2 regions of the Pseudomonas sessilinigenes genome follow, and region 2 is predicted to be linked to the other one. Evidence: predicted binding sites of a transcription regulator. Region 2 holds the regulator's gene; the other holds the start of a gene.
The links. The regulator FliA, encoded in region 2, starts transcription of late flagellar genes. The targets are predictions, from matches to a motif close to CTAAAGTTTNNNNNNNNNNNGCCGNTAA.
Positions count from the first base shown of each region.

Region 1: a site for FliA is predicted at 4,179-4,206, ahead of C4K39_RS23620 (flagellar protein MotY). Genes of this name have one in related genera too.

Region 1 covers NZ_CP027706.1:5,058,814-5,066,203, forward strand. The annotation lists gene grxD (Grx4 family monothiol glutaredoxin) at 42-383, shown strand; gene bfr (bacterioferritin) at 513-986, opposite strand; gene C4K39_RS23600 (bacterioferritin-associated ferredoxin) at 1,191-1,409, opposite strand; gene C4K39_RS23605 (peroxiredoxin) at 1,734-2,336, shown strand; gene rnt (ribonuclease T) at 2,398-3,069, opposite strand; gene pyrC (dihydroorotase) at 3,066-4,112, opposite strand; gene C4K39_RS23620 (flagellar protein MotY) at 4,270-5,184, shown strand; gene C4K39_RS23625 (argininosuccinate synthase) at 5,314-6,531, shown strand; gene C4K39_RS23630 (hypothetical protein) at 6,805-7,221, shown strand.
Region 2 covers NZ_CP027706.1:1,799,848-1,807,237, reverse strand. The annotation lists gene C4K39_RS08530 (flagellar motor protein) at 1-263, opposite strand, end outside; gene C4K39_RS08525 (protein-glutamate methylesterase/protein-glutamine glutaminase) at 263-1,381, opposite strand; gene C4K39_RS08520 (chemotaxis protein CheA) at 1,429-3,705, opposite strand; gene C4K39_RS08515 (protein phosphatase CheZ) at 3,718-4,506, opposite strand; gene C4K39_RS08510 (chemotaxis response regulator CheY) at 4,537-4,908, opposite strand; gene fliA (RNA polymerase sigma factor FliA) at 5,075-5,815, opposite strand; gene fleN (flagellar synthesis regulator FleN) at 5,812-6,642, opposite strand; gene flhF (flagellar biosynthesis GTPase FlhF) at 6,761-7,390, opposite strand, start outside.

The DNA.
Region 1 (7,390 bases), 3.3 Mb from region 2:
CGTGCCGACAACAGAGTCGGAAAGTTCAGCCGAGGTGTTCCATGGATATCATCGAAACTATTAAAGAGCAGATTGCCAACAACACCATTCTGCTTTACATGAAAGGCTCGCCGAATGCCCCACAGTGTGGCTTCTCCGCGAAAGCCGCTCAGGCCGTGATGGGGTGTGGCGAGAAGTTCGCTTACGTGGACATCCTGCAGAACCCGGAAATTCGCGCCAACCTGCCAAAATACGCCAACTGGCCAACCTTCCCGCAACTGTGGGTAGACGGTGAGTTGGTTGGCGGTAGTGACATCATGGCTGAAATGTTCGCCAACGGTGAACTGCAGACCCTGATCAAAGCCGCTGCCGAGAAAGCAGCCGCAGCCAAGACCGAAGCCTGATCCAGGCTGTCTTGCAGGAGCGAGAGCACTCGCTCCTGCGCATTACGCGAATATATCCACGTAATGCAAAAAAGCCCCACTTCTGGAAAGAGGCGGGGCTTTTTATTGTCGGGGATATAACGAGCTAAGTTACTCGTCACCCATTTGCGATTGCAGATAGTTCTCGATACCAACTTTATCGATCAGGCCCAGTTGGGTTTCCAGCCAATCGATATGTTCTTCTTCGGATTCGAGAATATCTTCCAGCAGTTCACGGCTGCCGAAGTCGCCGGCCGATTCACAGTGGGCGATCGCTGCCTTGAGGTCTGCATGACCGGTACGCTCGATGCGCAGGTCGCACTCGAGCATTTCCTTGGTGTGTTCACCGATGTGCAGCTTGCCCAAGTCCTGGACGTTAGGCAGGCCTTCGAGGAAAAGAATGCGCTTGATCAGCTTGTCCGCATGCTTCATTTCGTCGATGGACTCGTGGTACTCGTGCTTGCCCAGCTTGTTCAGGCCCCAATCTTCATACATGCGGGCATGCAGGAAGTACTGATTGATCGCGACCAGTTCATTGGCAAGGATTTTATTGAGATGCTGGATGACTGTGATGTCGCCTTTCATGATGGGGTCCTGCCCTGTAATTAGTGGAACATGGGCAGAGTTTGAGCCGCATAAAGATTACTGTCAAACCTAAGTTATTGAATAATATATGAAAATTAATCGGAATAAGAATGTTTGTGTTCCGCGTTTTACCTCTAAGCAATTGAATTACAGGCATAAAAAAACCGGACACTAGGTCCGGTTGTTTGAATCTGGGTGATTAAATCAAGCGACATTGAATTCCACTGGATAGGGAATTGCCGCCTGGGCACTCTGCAATTCGCTCAAAGTCTCACGAACCACTTGCTTGGCAAGGCACGCACACTTGCCGCATTGGCTGGCAACGCCAGTGGCCTGACGTACTTCGCGGTAGCTGCAGCAGCCTTCGTAGATCGCTTCGCGGATTTGACCGTCGGTGACACCGGTGCAGAGGCAGACATACATAGGATGAGAACCGTCGCTGGTTGGGGGCTCAATTGCGATGGATCTTAATGTTAACGAGAATGATTGTCAAAGTGGTTTCGACAGCCTTTATGGTCTTTTCCTGCCGGAGTGACGAATGGCTTTTGCTCCCGGTAATGACAGATTAATGGCATTTCCAGCCTTGCAGGCCTGCTTGGAGAAAAACCACTAAGGACAGCTCAAAACGCCGTGTATCATGGGCGGTTCTTGCGGAGCGGGGCCAGGTCATGGAGTTGTCGCATCAGCGTGGCAGACTCAGGACCCATCCCCTTCTTCCATTACTACGTCCACACCAGGAGATATCCAATGAGCGTACTCGTAGGCAAACAAGCCCCTGACTTCACCGTCCCAGCCGTTCTGGGCAATGGCGAAATCGTCGACAGCTTCACCCTGTCCTCGGCCATCAAAGGCAAATACGGCCTGGTGTTCTTCTACCCACTGGACTTCACCTTCGTCTGCCCGTCCGAGCTGATCGCCCTGGACCACCGCATGGCTGACTTCAAGGCCCGCAACGTAGAAGTGATCGCTGTTTCGATCGACTCGCACTTCACTCACAACGCCTGGCGCAACACCCCGATCAATGCCGGCGGCATCGGTCAGGTTCAATACATCATGGCTGCCGACATGAAGCACGAAATCGCCAAGGCCTACGACGTAGAGTCCGAAGGCGGCGTGGCTTTCCGTGGCGCGTTCCTGATCGACGACAAGGGTGTGGTTCGTTCGCAGATCGTCAACGACCTGCCGCTGGGCCGTAACATGGAAGAGCTGATCCGTCTGGTCGACGCTCTGCAATTCCACGAAGAGCACGGCGAAGTTTGCCCAGCCAACTGGAAAAAAGGCGACAAGGGCATGACCGCTTCGCCAGAAGGCGTTGCCGCTTACCTGACCGAGAACGCTGGCAAGCTGTAAGGCCAGGCCTCTCGCATAAAAAAACCGGCCTTAAGGGCCGGTTTTTTTATGCAGGCGATATTCAGTCGTCGAAGTCTTGCCAGCCGCCCATTTCCTTCCAGCGGTTGACGATGCCGCAGAACAGCTCGGCAGTCTTCTCGGTGTCATAGCGCGCCGAGTGGGCCTCGCGGCCGTCGAAGTCGATGTCCGCGCTCTGGCAGGCCTTGGCCAGTACCGTCTGGCCGTATGCCAGGCCCGCGAGTGTAGCGGTGTCGAAGCTGGAGAACGGATGGAACGGGTTGCGCTTCATGTCCAGACGCGCCACGGCGGCATTGAGGAAGCCCAGGTCGAAGCTGCTGTTGTGACCGACCAGGATCGCGCGCTTGCAACCGTTGGCCTTCAGGGCCTTGCGCACCCCGCGGAAAATATCCGTGAGGGCGGTCTCCTCGCTGACAGCCATGCGCAGGGGGTGATCGAGTTTGATCCCGGTGAACTCCAGGGCCGCAGGCTCGATGTTCGCGCCTTCGAAAGGCTCGACCCGGAAGAAATAGGTGTGTTCGGGGAACACGAAGCCTTTTTCGTCCATGCCGATGGTGGTGGCGGCGATTTCCAGCAGTGCGTCGGTAGCTGAGTTGAAACCACCGGTTTCAACGTCGACGACGACTGGCAGGTAGCCGCGAAAACGTGCCGCCATGGGGTGGCGAGAACCACCGCTGTTACCTTCTTGCTCGTCGTCGAAATGGTCGTCACTCACGAGTGATCCTCCAGCAGGCGCCAGCGCAGTTTTTCTCCGGCGCGCAGCGGAATGACGGTCAACTCGCCGAATGGCAGGTTGGCGGGGGCGGTCCATTCTTCACGAACCAGGGTGATGCGATCGGTGTTGGCCGGCAGGCCATAGAAGCGTGGGCCGTTGAGGCTGGCGAAGGCTTCCAGTTTGTCCAGCGCATTGCGCTGTTCGAAGGCTTCGGCATACAGCTCGATGGCCGCGAAAGCGGTGTAGCAACCGGCGCAACCGCAGGCGGCTTCCTTGGCATGCTGGGCATGGGGCGCCGAGTCGGTACCGAGGAAGAACTTCTCGTTGCCGCTGGTGGCCGCATCCAGCAGGGCATGCTGGTGGATGTTGCGCTTGAGGATCGGCAGGCAATAGAAGTGCGGGCGAATCCCGCCGACCAACATGTGGTTACGGTTGTACAGCAGGTGGTGTGCAGTGATGGTGGCGCCGACGTTGGCCGAAGCCTCCTTGACGAACTGCACGGCATCGGCGGTAGTGATGTGCTCGAACACCACCTTGAGGGTCGGGAAGCGCTCGACCACTCGCCGCATGTGTTCATCGATGAAGATCTTCTCGCGATCGAAGACATCGATATCACCATGGGTCACTTCGCCATGGACCAGCAGCGGCAAGCCGACTTCAGCCATGGCTTCCAGGACTGGGAAGATCTTGTCGATGCTGGTCACGCCCGAGTCCGAGTTGGTAGTGGCGCCGGCCGGGTACAGCTTGGCGGCGTGCACGAAGCCACTGGCCTTGGCTTCACGGATTTCGTCCGGTTGGGTGCGGTCGGTGAGGTAGAGCACCATCAGCGGTTCGAAGCTGCTGCCGGCTGGGCGAGCAGCCAGGATACGCTGGCGGTAGGCATCGGCCTGTTCGGCGTTGCGTACCGGAGGTACCAGGTTGGGCATGATGATGGCGCGGCCAAAGGTGCGCGCGACATCTGCGACTGTATTGGGCAACACGGCCCCATCGCGAAGATGGATGTGCCAGTCGTCGGGACGCAGTAGGGTCAGGCGGTCGGACATGGGAGGTTCCAGGCGGGTAAAACTAGGGGGGAATGCTACCGGAAAAGACTCTTGCAGGCACTCGCTATCAAGTTTTGCTCAGAGCAACCGATATCCCGAAGGTATGGCGTATTCACGCCTGTCGATTTTTCTGTTGTACACGTCAGTGGAGCCTCCCGTGCGCCAGCGTTATCTAGCCTTGCTCAGTGTGTTTGCCAGCCTGCCCGCGATGGCTCTCACTTTCCAGACCCGCCTGGAGAGCATTGAGTGGACGGTCGAAGGCGACAAGTTCGAGTGCCGCTTGATCCAGCCCGTTACCGATTTTGGTTCCGGTGAGTTCGTTCGCCGGGCTGGCGAGCAGGCGATTTTCCGTCTCAAGAGCTTCAACCCGATGCAGGCAGGGGGCTCTGCCACCCTGCTCGCTGCGGCCGCACCGTGGCAGCCGGGACGTGGCGACATCAACCTGGGGGCCGTCAAGGCCGGTTCCGATGGGGTCCTGTTCAACAGTAACCAGATGCAGGCTGGGCGCCTGATCGTCGGCCTGCTGGAAGGGCGCAGTCCGGTGGTGCGTCATTACTCCCGTGAAGGGGGCGTGTCCGAGGTGCGCCTGCTGCCGGTGAAATTCAGCAAGGCTTACAGCGACTATCAAGTCTGCATGACCAAACTGCTGCCGATGAACTATGAGCAGGTCAAGCAGGCCGAGATTGGCTTTCCTGGAGGCGGTATCGAGCTGGACGCCCGGGCCAAGGCCAAGCTGCAGGTGATGGTGGACTTCATCAAGGCCGATCCTACGGTCAATCATGTCGAGCTTGACGGCCATTCGGACAATAGCGGCAATCGCCTGACCAACCGTGACCTGTCGCGCCGTCGGGCGCTGGCGGTGATGGAGTTCTTCAAGGCCAACGGTTTGGCGGAAAACCAGATCGTCGTGCGCTTCCATGGCGAGCGCTATCCCCTGGCTCCCAACACCAATGCCGCCAATCGGGCGAAAAACCGTCGGGTCAACGTGCATCTGGAACGTGTCGCTGCACCCGAGAAGCCGGCTCCAGCTCCCCAGGCTGCCTCAGGGGCCAACGCTGCAGCGACTTCCTGATACGGCTGTCGTCGTCGCTCGCTCGACATAATCTGTCGCTTGGTCGTCATAAGCTGTCGCCCCTCTGTAAATTATCCGCGTTGATCGGTAGACTTGACGGCTTTCCGTACAACCCCGTGGAGTGATGGCATGGCGGACGTTAACAAGGTCGTTCTCGCGTATTCGGGCGGCCTGGACACTTCGGTGATCCTCAAGTGGCTGCAGGATACTTACAACTGTGAAGTAGTGACTTTCACTGCTGACCTGGGCCAGGGCGAAGAGGTCGAACCGGCCCGCGCCAAGGCACAAGCCATGGGTGTCAAAGAGATCTATATCGACGATCTGCGCGAAGAGTTCGTGCGTGATTTCGTCTTCCCGATGTTCCGCGCCAATACCGTCTACGAAGGTGAGTACCTGCTGGGTACTTCCATCGCTCGTCCGTTGATCGCCAAGCGCCTGATCGAAATTGCCAACGAAACCGGCGCCGATGCCATTTCCCATGGCGCCACCGGCAAAGGTAACGACCAAGTGCGTTTCGAGCTGGGTGCCTACGCGCTCAAGCCGGGCGTAAAGGTGATTGCACCTTGGCGTGAGTGGGACCTGCTGTCGCGTGAAAAACTGATGGACTATGCCGAAAAGCACGCCATCCCGATCGAACGCCACGGCAAGAAGAAGTCCCCCTATTCCATGGATGCCAACCTGCTGCACATCTCCTATGAAGGCGGCGTGCTGGAAGACACCTGGACCGAGCACGAAGAAGACATGTGGCGCTGGACCGTCTCCCCGGAGAACGCCCCCAACACCCCGACCTACATCGAGCTGACCTATCGTAACGGCGACATCGTGGCCATCGATGGCGTGGACATGAGCCCGGCCACCGTACTGGCGACCCTGAACCGCATTGGCGGCGAGAACGGCATCGGTCGCCTGGACATCGTCGAGAACCGCTACGTGGGCATGAAGTCCCGGGGCTGCTACGAGACCCCAGGCGGCACCATCATGCTGCGTGCGCACCGCGCCATCGAGTCCATCACTCTGGATCGTGAAGTGGCTCACCTCAAGGATGAGTTGATGCCCAAGTACGCCAGCCTGATCTACACCGGCTACTGGTGGAGTCCTGAGCGCCTGATGTTGCAGCAGATGATCGATGCCTCCCAGGTCAACGTGAATGGCGTAGTGCGCCTGAAACTGTACAAGGGCAATGTCGTCGTCACTGGGCGTAAGTCCGATGATTCGCTGTTCGATGCCAACATCGCGACCTTCGAAGAAGATGGCGGTGCCTACAACCAGGCAGATGCCGCAGGCTTCATCAAGCTCAACGCATTGCGCATGCGGATTGCCGCTAACAAGGGCCGGACCTTGCTCTGAGTTTCTGGGCGGTCATGAACCGCCACGATCGATACACCTATAGCGCCGCTTGCCCATCGAGGCAGGCGGCGTTTTTTATGGGGAAAGCATCGCCCCGCTGCATCACGGTTGGAAAGATTTCGCCATGGCATCCGCCGCCCCGGTGGGAATAAGGTCCGCTACAGCCCCATCCACGATGACCAGGAAGTCGTCGGAGCTTGGTGGGGCTGTAAACGATGGGGCAAGACCTTGTTCATCGTCATATCAAATCAAGTTCCAATTGGGAGGACGCCAATGAAAACACGCCAATCCTGCTTGCTGGCCCTGGCAGCAGCGCTGTGCCTGGGCATTGTGTCCAGTAATTCGATGGCAGCGGTGTATGTCTGCAGCGACGATGCTTGCAATAAATGGGCTGCCATTACCGAAGAGCAGCTTGAGTTGAAGTCGACTGATGGAGAAGACACCAGTATTCGTCAAACCCTCAGTGAATCAGCGAGCGAATCCATCACCAACGGCTACAACAATCTGTATGACACTGACCTCTATCTGAAAAAGGATTTGTGGCACATAGGAGGTATTGATCCTTTCAAGGGTAAGGAACATGTGACTGTTTATATTTATAAATCGACGGACCCCGATAGACGCCTCAAGACTTGCCATGCTTTTTCGTTCAAGAATCCAACAGGGCGTTACCACGCGACTTGTAGTTGAGTGTGAGGGTGCCCAGTTAAATTGCCTTGAAGATATCCGGAGCTTTAAGAGGCTCCGGATTTTTATGCATGAGTTTTTTCGAAAATTTCTGGATTTGGTCAGTTTTTTGTTTTTCTGAGACTGGGCTTTTTATATTCTTGCATACCCTTGGTTGAATAAGGCTTTCGTT
Region 2 (7,390 bases):
GCCGTCAGGCTCCAGTTGACCACCCGGTCGATACCGCCAGCCAGGTCGACCCGCGGCGGAAACAGTATCCATGCCAGGATCTGCATGGCGCGCTTGAAGGCACTCAGCGGCGACTGCAACAAGGCCGCGCCGATGGTCCCGCCAAGCACGATCAAGGCTGCCGGACCATTGGCCAGGGCCGACAGATGACCACCTTCAAGGTAGTTGCCACCCACGATGGCGACGAACGCCATGATGATGCCGATAAGGCTGAGCACATCCATTACAGGCAAGCCTCGACCAGGTGCCGGCCGATATCGTCCAGGCTGTACACCGCATCCGCCAGGTTGGCCTTGACGATGGCCATGGGCATGCCATAGATCACGCAACTGGCCTCATCCTGGGCCCAGACCGCGCTGCCGCCCTGCTTGAGCAACCGTGCGCCTTCGCGCCCGTCCGCCCCCATGCCGGTGAGCACCACCGCCAGAACTTTGTCGCTATAGGACTTGGCCGCCGAGCCGAAGGTAATGTCCACGCACGGCTTGTAGTTCAGGCGCTCGTCGCCGGGCAGGATCTTCACCGCACCGCGGCCGTCGACCATCATCTGCTTGCCGCCGGGGGCCAGCAGTGCCAGGCCTGGACGCAGGATGTCGCCATCCTCGGCTTCCTTGACGCTGATCTTGCAAAGCTTGTCCAGGCGCTCGGCGAAGGCCTTGGTGAAGGCCGCCGGCATGTGCTGGATCAACACGATCGGCGCCGGGAAGTTGGCCGGCAGCTGGGTCAGCACCCGCTGCAGCGCCACCGGGCCGCCAGTGGAAGTACCGATGGCCACCAGTTTGTAGGCCTTGCGCTTGGGCGCTGGCGCCGCCGGACTGGCAGCCGGTGCCGGAGCACGACTTGGAGCCGGGGCTGGTGCCGGGCGGCTGCTGCCGAAGCTGGACGCAGCCGGCGCCGCAGCGGCAGTCGGCTGCGGAGCTGGCGTGCTGTAGCTGCTGAAGCGACGATTACTGCGCGAGATGCTATGGACCTTCTCGCACAGCAGTTGCTTGACCTTCTCGGGGTTGCGCGAGATGTCCTCGAAATTCTTCGGCAGGAAGTCCACGGCCCCGGCGTCCAGCGCATCGAGGGTCACCCGCGCGCCTTCATGGGTCAGGGAAGAGAACATCAGGACCGGGGTCGGGCAGCGCTGCATGATGTGCCGCACTGCGGTGATGCCGTCCATCATCGGCATCTCGTAGTCCATGGTGATCACGTCCGGCTTGAGGGCCAGGGCCTGATCGATCGCCTCTTTACCATTGGTCGCGGTACCGACGACCTGGATGCTCGAATCCGCAGAAAGAATTTCCGAGACGCGGCGGCGGAAAAAACCCGAATCGTCCACCACCAGGACTTTGACTGCCATAAACACTCCGTTAGGTGGGGCGAGGCCAAGCGCCCCTCCCCTCCGAATCAAATACGCCGTGCGGCGTAACGCTTGAGCATGCTCGGGACATCGAGGATCAATGCGATGCGACCATCACCCGTGATGGTGGCGCCGGACATGCCCGGGGTTCCCTGAAGCATTTTGCCCAAGGGCTTGATGACCACTTCTTCCTGGCCCACCAACTGATCGACGACGAAGCCGATCCGCTGGGTACCCACCGAAAGGATCACTACGTGGCCTTCGCGCTGCTCTTCATGAGCGGCGGAACTGACCAGCCAGCGCTTGAGGTAGAACAAGGGCAAGGCCTTGTCCCGCACGATCACCACTTCCTGGCCGTCCACCACATTGGTGCGCGACAGATCGAGGTGGAAGATCTCGTTGACGTTGACCAACGGGAAGGCGAACGCCTGGTTGCCCAGCATCACCATCAGGGTCGGCATGATCGCCAGGGTCAACGGCACCTTGATCACGATCTTCGAACCCAGGCCCTTGGTCGAGTAGATATTGATCGAGCCGTTGAGCTGGGAAATCTTGGTCTTGACCACGTCCATGCCCACACCGCGACCAGAGACATCGGAGATCTCGGTCTTGGTGGAGAAGCCCGGGGCGAAGATCAGGTTGTAGCACTCGGTATCGCTCAGGCGATCGGCGGCGTCCTTGTCCATCACCCCGCGCTTGACCGCGATGGCGCGCAGGACGTTGGGGTCCATGCCCTTGCCGTCGTCGGAGATCGACAACAGGATGTGGTCGCCCTCCTGTTCCGCTGCCAGCACCACCTTGCCCAGGCGGGACTTGCCCGACTCCTCGCGCTCTTCCGGCGACTCGATACCATGGTCCACCGCGTTGCGCACCAAGTGCACCAGCGGGTCGGCCAGGGCTTCCACCAGGTTCTTGTCGAGGTCGGTTTCTTCCCCCACCAGCTCCAGGTTGATCTCTTTCTTGAGCTGCCGGGCCAGGTCGCGAACCAGGCGCGGGAAGCGCCCGAAGACCTTCTTGATCGGCTGCATGCGGGTCTTCATCACCGCGGTCTGCAGGTCGGCGGTAACCACGTCGAGGTTCGACACCGCCTTGGACATGGCCTCGTCGCCACTGTTGAGACCCAGGCGCACCAGGCGGTTACGCACCAGCACCAGCTCGCCCACCATGTTCATGATTTCGTCCAGGCGCGCGGTATCCACGCGCACCGTGGTTTCTGCTTCACTGGCAGGCTTTTCCGCCGGGGCCGCAGCCGCTGCGCGGGCTGGGGCCGGGGCAGCGGCTGGCTTCGGCGCTTCGGCCTTGGCTTCGGCTTTCGGCGCGACTGGCTTGGCCACCGCAGCGGCGGCCGGGGCGGATGGCGCAGCCGGTGCGGAAGCCGCTGCCGGGGCCGCGGGCTTGGCTGTCCCCGGGGTGTCGGAGAACTTGCCTTTGCCATGCAGCTCGTCGAGCAGGGATTCGAATTCGTGATCGCTGATCAGGTCGCTGCCCGCGGCGGCGGCACTGGCTGCCGGCGTAGCGGGAACGGCGGCCACGGCCGATTCCAGCGCGTCAACGGCAAAGTTGCCCTTGCCATGCAGCTGATCGAGCAAGGCTTCGAATTCATCATCGGTAATTTCATCGCTGCCGGCGGCTGCGCCGCTGTCGGCACTGGCCGCGGCAGGTGCGATGGCATCGGGGGCGAACTGGCCCTTGCCATGCAACTGGTCCAGCAGGGACTCGAACTCGGCATCGGTGATTTCATCACTGGCCGCTTCGCCCTCAACCGCTGGCGCAGCAGCAGGTGCAGCCTCGGCTTCGGCCTTGGCAGCGCTCAGCGAGTCGAGCAGGAGTTCGAATTCATTGTCGGTGATATCGCCCGACGGGCTTTCGGCCGCAGGCTCCGCTACCACTTCCACCACCTCTTCCACCACCGGTTCGGGGGCGGGTTCGGCACCAGCCGGCTCAGCCAGGCGGGCCAGGGCGGAAAGCAGTTCAGGTGTCGCAGGAGTGATCTCGGAACGCTCGCGGACCTGGCCGAACATGCTGTTCACCGTGTCCAGCGCTTCGAGCACCACATCCATCAGTTCCGAATCGACACGCCTCTCACCCTTGCGCAGGATGTCGAAGACGTTCTCGGCGATATGGCAGCACTCCACCAGCTCGTTGAGCTGGAGGAAGCCGGCGCCCCCTTTAACAGTGTGAAAACCGCGAAAAATTGCGTTGAGCAGATCCGCATCATCCGGCCGGCTTTCCAGCTCGACCAGTTGTTCGGACAGTTGCTCTAGAATCTCGCCGGCCTCAACCAGGAAATCCTGAAGGATCTCTTCATCGGCGCCGAAGCTCATTAATGGGTGCTCCTAGAATCCAAGGCTGGAAAGCAAATCGTCTACATCGTCCTGACCGGACATAACGTCTTCCCGTTTATCGGCATGAATCTGCGGACCTTCACCCTTAGCGAGATGTTTTTGCGGATCTTTTTCCGCTAGGATCGAGGCACGGTCATGTTCGATGCCGGCGAAACGATCGACCTGGCTGGCCATCAAGACGAGTTTGAGCAAATTGCTTTCGACTTCCGTGACCAACTGGGTCACGCGCTTGATCACCTGGCCGGTAAGGTCCTGGTAATCCTGCGCCAGAAGAATGTCGTTGAGGTGGCCCGAGACGGTACGGGTCTCCTGTTCGCTACGAGTCAGGAAACTGTCGACCCGACGCGCCAGCTCGCGAAACTCCTCGGCCCCGACCTCGCGCCGCATGAAGCGCCCCCAGTCCACGCTCAACGCCTGGGCTTCGCTGCTCAGGCCGTTGACCAGCGGGGTGCTGCTCTCCACCAGGTCCATGGTGCGGTTGGCCGCGGCTTCCGTCAGCCGGACCACGTAGGACAGGCGCTCGGTGGCATCCGTGATCTGTGAAACTTCCTCGGCTTGCGGCATGTGCGGATCGATCTGGAAATTGACGATCGCACTATGCAACTCGCGGGTGAGCTTGCCCACTTCCTGGTACAGGCCGCGGTCACGGGTCTGATTGAGCTCATGGATCAGTTGCACAGCTTCGCCGAACTTGCCCTTTTCCAGGCTTTCGACCAGCTCCAGCGCATGTTTTTTCAGGGTCGACTCAAAGTCGCCCAGTGAAGATTCGTTATGCTCCATAGCTCCCCCGTGGCGCAATGGCTACGCATCTCAACCGATGCGTTCGAAGATCTTCTCGATCTTCTCTTTCAGCGCCTGGGCCGTGAATGGTTTGACGACATAGCCGTTTACGCCGGCCTGGGCGGCTTCGATGATCTGCTCACGCTTGGCTTCGGCAGTGACCATCAGTACCGGCAGGTGCTTGAGTTTTTCATCGGCGCGCACATGACGCAGCAGGTCGATACCGGTCATGCCCGGCATGTTCCAGTCCGTTACCAGAAAGTCGATGCTCCCGCTGTTGAGAACCGGGATGGCAGTGGTGCCATCGTCGGCCTCGACCGTGTTGGTGAAACCCAGATCACGCAACAGGTTTTTTATGATCCGCCGCATCGTTGAGAAGTCATCAACGATGAGGATTTTCATGTTCTTGTCCAATTCGACCTCCAAGCAGTCTTAAACGCATCCAGTACCTGGATACGCCATTCAATCAATCCGGCATAACACGCAACGACTGCATGGAGCACATACTGCAAAACCGGCCAGGCACAAGGCCCGACCGGTCTTGGGCGCAGTGTCCCCACACTGCCTGTCAGCGCGCTCGCCACTCCCCCAAACGCCCCCGCAAGCGGGCCGCGCACTGGCTGTGTAACTGGCTGACCCGCGATTCGCTGACCCCCAGGACCTCACCGATTTCCTTGAGGTTCAGCTCTTCGTCGTAGTACAGCGCCAACACCAGTCGCTCGCGCTCCGGCAAATTGGCAATCGCATCCGCCAACGCGGCCTGGAAGCGTTCATCCTCCAGGTCCCGTGACGGCTCGAGATGAGCACTGGCGCCATCCTCGTGCAGCCCTTCGTGTTCGCCGTCCTGCAACAGGTCGTCGAAACTGAACAGTCGGCTGCCCAGGGTGTCGTTCAAAATCCCGTAATAATCATCGAGGCTCAATTGAAGTTCGGCCGCAACCTCGTGATCTTTAGCGTCACGACCGGTTTTAGCTTCAATTGCGCGAATGGCATCACTGACCATGCGCGTATTACGGTGCACCGAACGCGGGGCCCAGTCGCCTTTACGAACCTCGTCGAGCATCGCACCGCGGATACGGATACCCGCGTAGGTCTCGAAACTCGCACCCTTGCTCGCGTCGTACTTGGTCGACACTTCGAGCAAACCGATCATCCCGGCCTGGATCAGGTCTTCCACCTGGACGCTGGCCGGCAACCGCGCCAACAGGTGATAGGCAATACGCTTGACCAGGGGCGCATAGCGCTCGATCAGTTCGTATTGGCTGTCACGCGCCGACTTCTTGTAGAGGTTGTAGCCACTGGCAGTCATAGCACCGGTCCCGCTGTTTGATGCACTAGCCGCTCGACAAAAAACTCCAGGTGCCCGCGAGGGTTCGCCGGCAATGGCCAGGTATCGACTTTTTGCGCGATGGCCTTGAACGCCAATGCACATTTCGAACGAGGAAAGGCTTCATAGACCGCACGCTGCTTTTGCACGGCCTTGCGCACGCTTTCGTCGTAGGGAACTGCGCCGACATATTGTAAGGCCACGTCCAGGAACCGATCAGTGACCTTGGTCAACTTTGCAAACAGGTTGCGCCCTTCCTGGGGGCTCTGGGCCATGTTGGCCAGGACCCGGAAACGGTTCATGCCGTAGTCGCGGTTGAGCAGCTTGATCAGGGCGTAGGCATCGGTGATCGAGGTCGGCTCGTCGCAGACCACCAGCAGCACTTCCTGGGCCGCGCGGACAAAACTGACTACCGAGTCACCAATACCCGCAGCAGTGTCGATCACCAGCACATCGAGGTTGTCGCCGATGTCGCTGAAGGCCTGGATCAGGCCGGCATGCTGGGCCGGGCTCAGGTGCACCATGCTCTGGGTGCCCGAGGCTGCCGGCACGATACGGATGCCGCCCGGGCCCTGGAGCAGCACATCGCGCAGCTCGCAGCGCCCTTCGATGACATCGGCCAGGGTACGTTTGGGGGTCAGTCCCAGCAGGACATCGACATTGGCCAATCCCAGGTCGGCATCCAGCAGCAACACCCGCCGGCCGAGCTCAGCCAGAGCCAGGGACAAGTTCACTGACACATTAGTCTTGCCGACGCCACCTTTGCCGCCGGTCACCGCAATCACCTGTACGGGATGCATGCTGCCCATGTTCTTTCTTTACCTTGTCTTACTTAGACGGGGCCACATAACTGGCTGCGTGTTCACCATTGGAACAGTGCCTGGCAGACCATCGATGTAGATACGCTGCAATCTATCCATGAGTACCTCAACCGACCCGCTTGGCCGGATTGTGGTACAGGTCAGCGAACATGTCGGCCATGGCCTCTTCGCTGGGTTCTTCCTGCATCTGCACGCTCACTGCGCGGCTCACCAACTGATGCCGGCGGGGCAGATGCAAGTCGTCAGGAATCCGCGGCCCATCGGTCAGATAGGCAACCGGCAGTTCGTGACTGATGGCCAGGCTCAATACCTCGCCAAGACTGGCCGTTTCATCCAGTTTAGTCAGGATGCAACCGGCCAGGCCGCAGCGCTTGTAGCTGTGGTAGGCGGCGGTCAGCACCTGCTTCTGGCTAGTGGTGGCCAGCACCAGGTAGTTCTTCGCCCGGATACCGCGACCGGCCAGGCTTTCCAGTTGCATGCGCAGCGCCGGATCGCTGGCCTGCAGGCCGGCGGTATCGATCAGCACCACGCGCTTGCGCAACAGTGGGTCCAGGGCCTGGGCCAGGGACTGGCCAGGGTCGACATGGGTCACCGAGACATTGAGGATCCGCCCCAGGGTCTTGAGTTGCTCCTGGGCGCCGATGCGATAACTGTCCATGCTCACCAGCGCGATGTTCTGCGCACCGTACTTGAGCACATAGCGCGCCGCCAGCTTGGCCAGGGTCGTGGTCTTGCC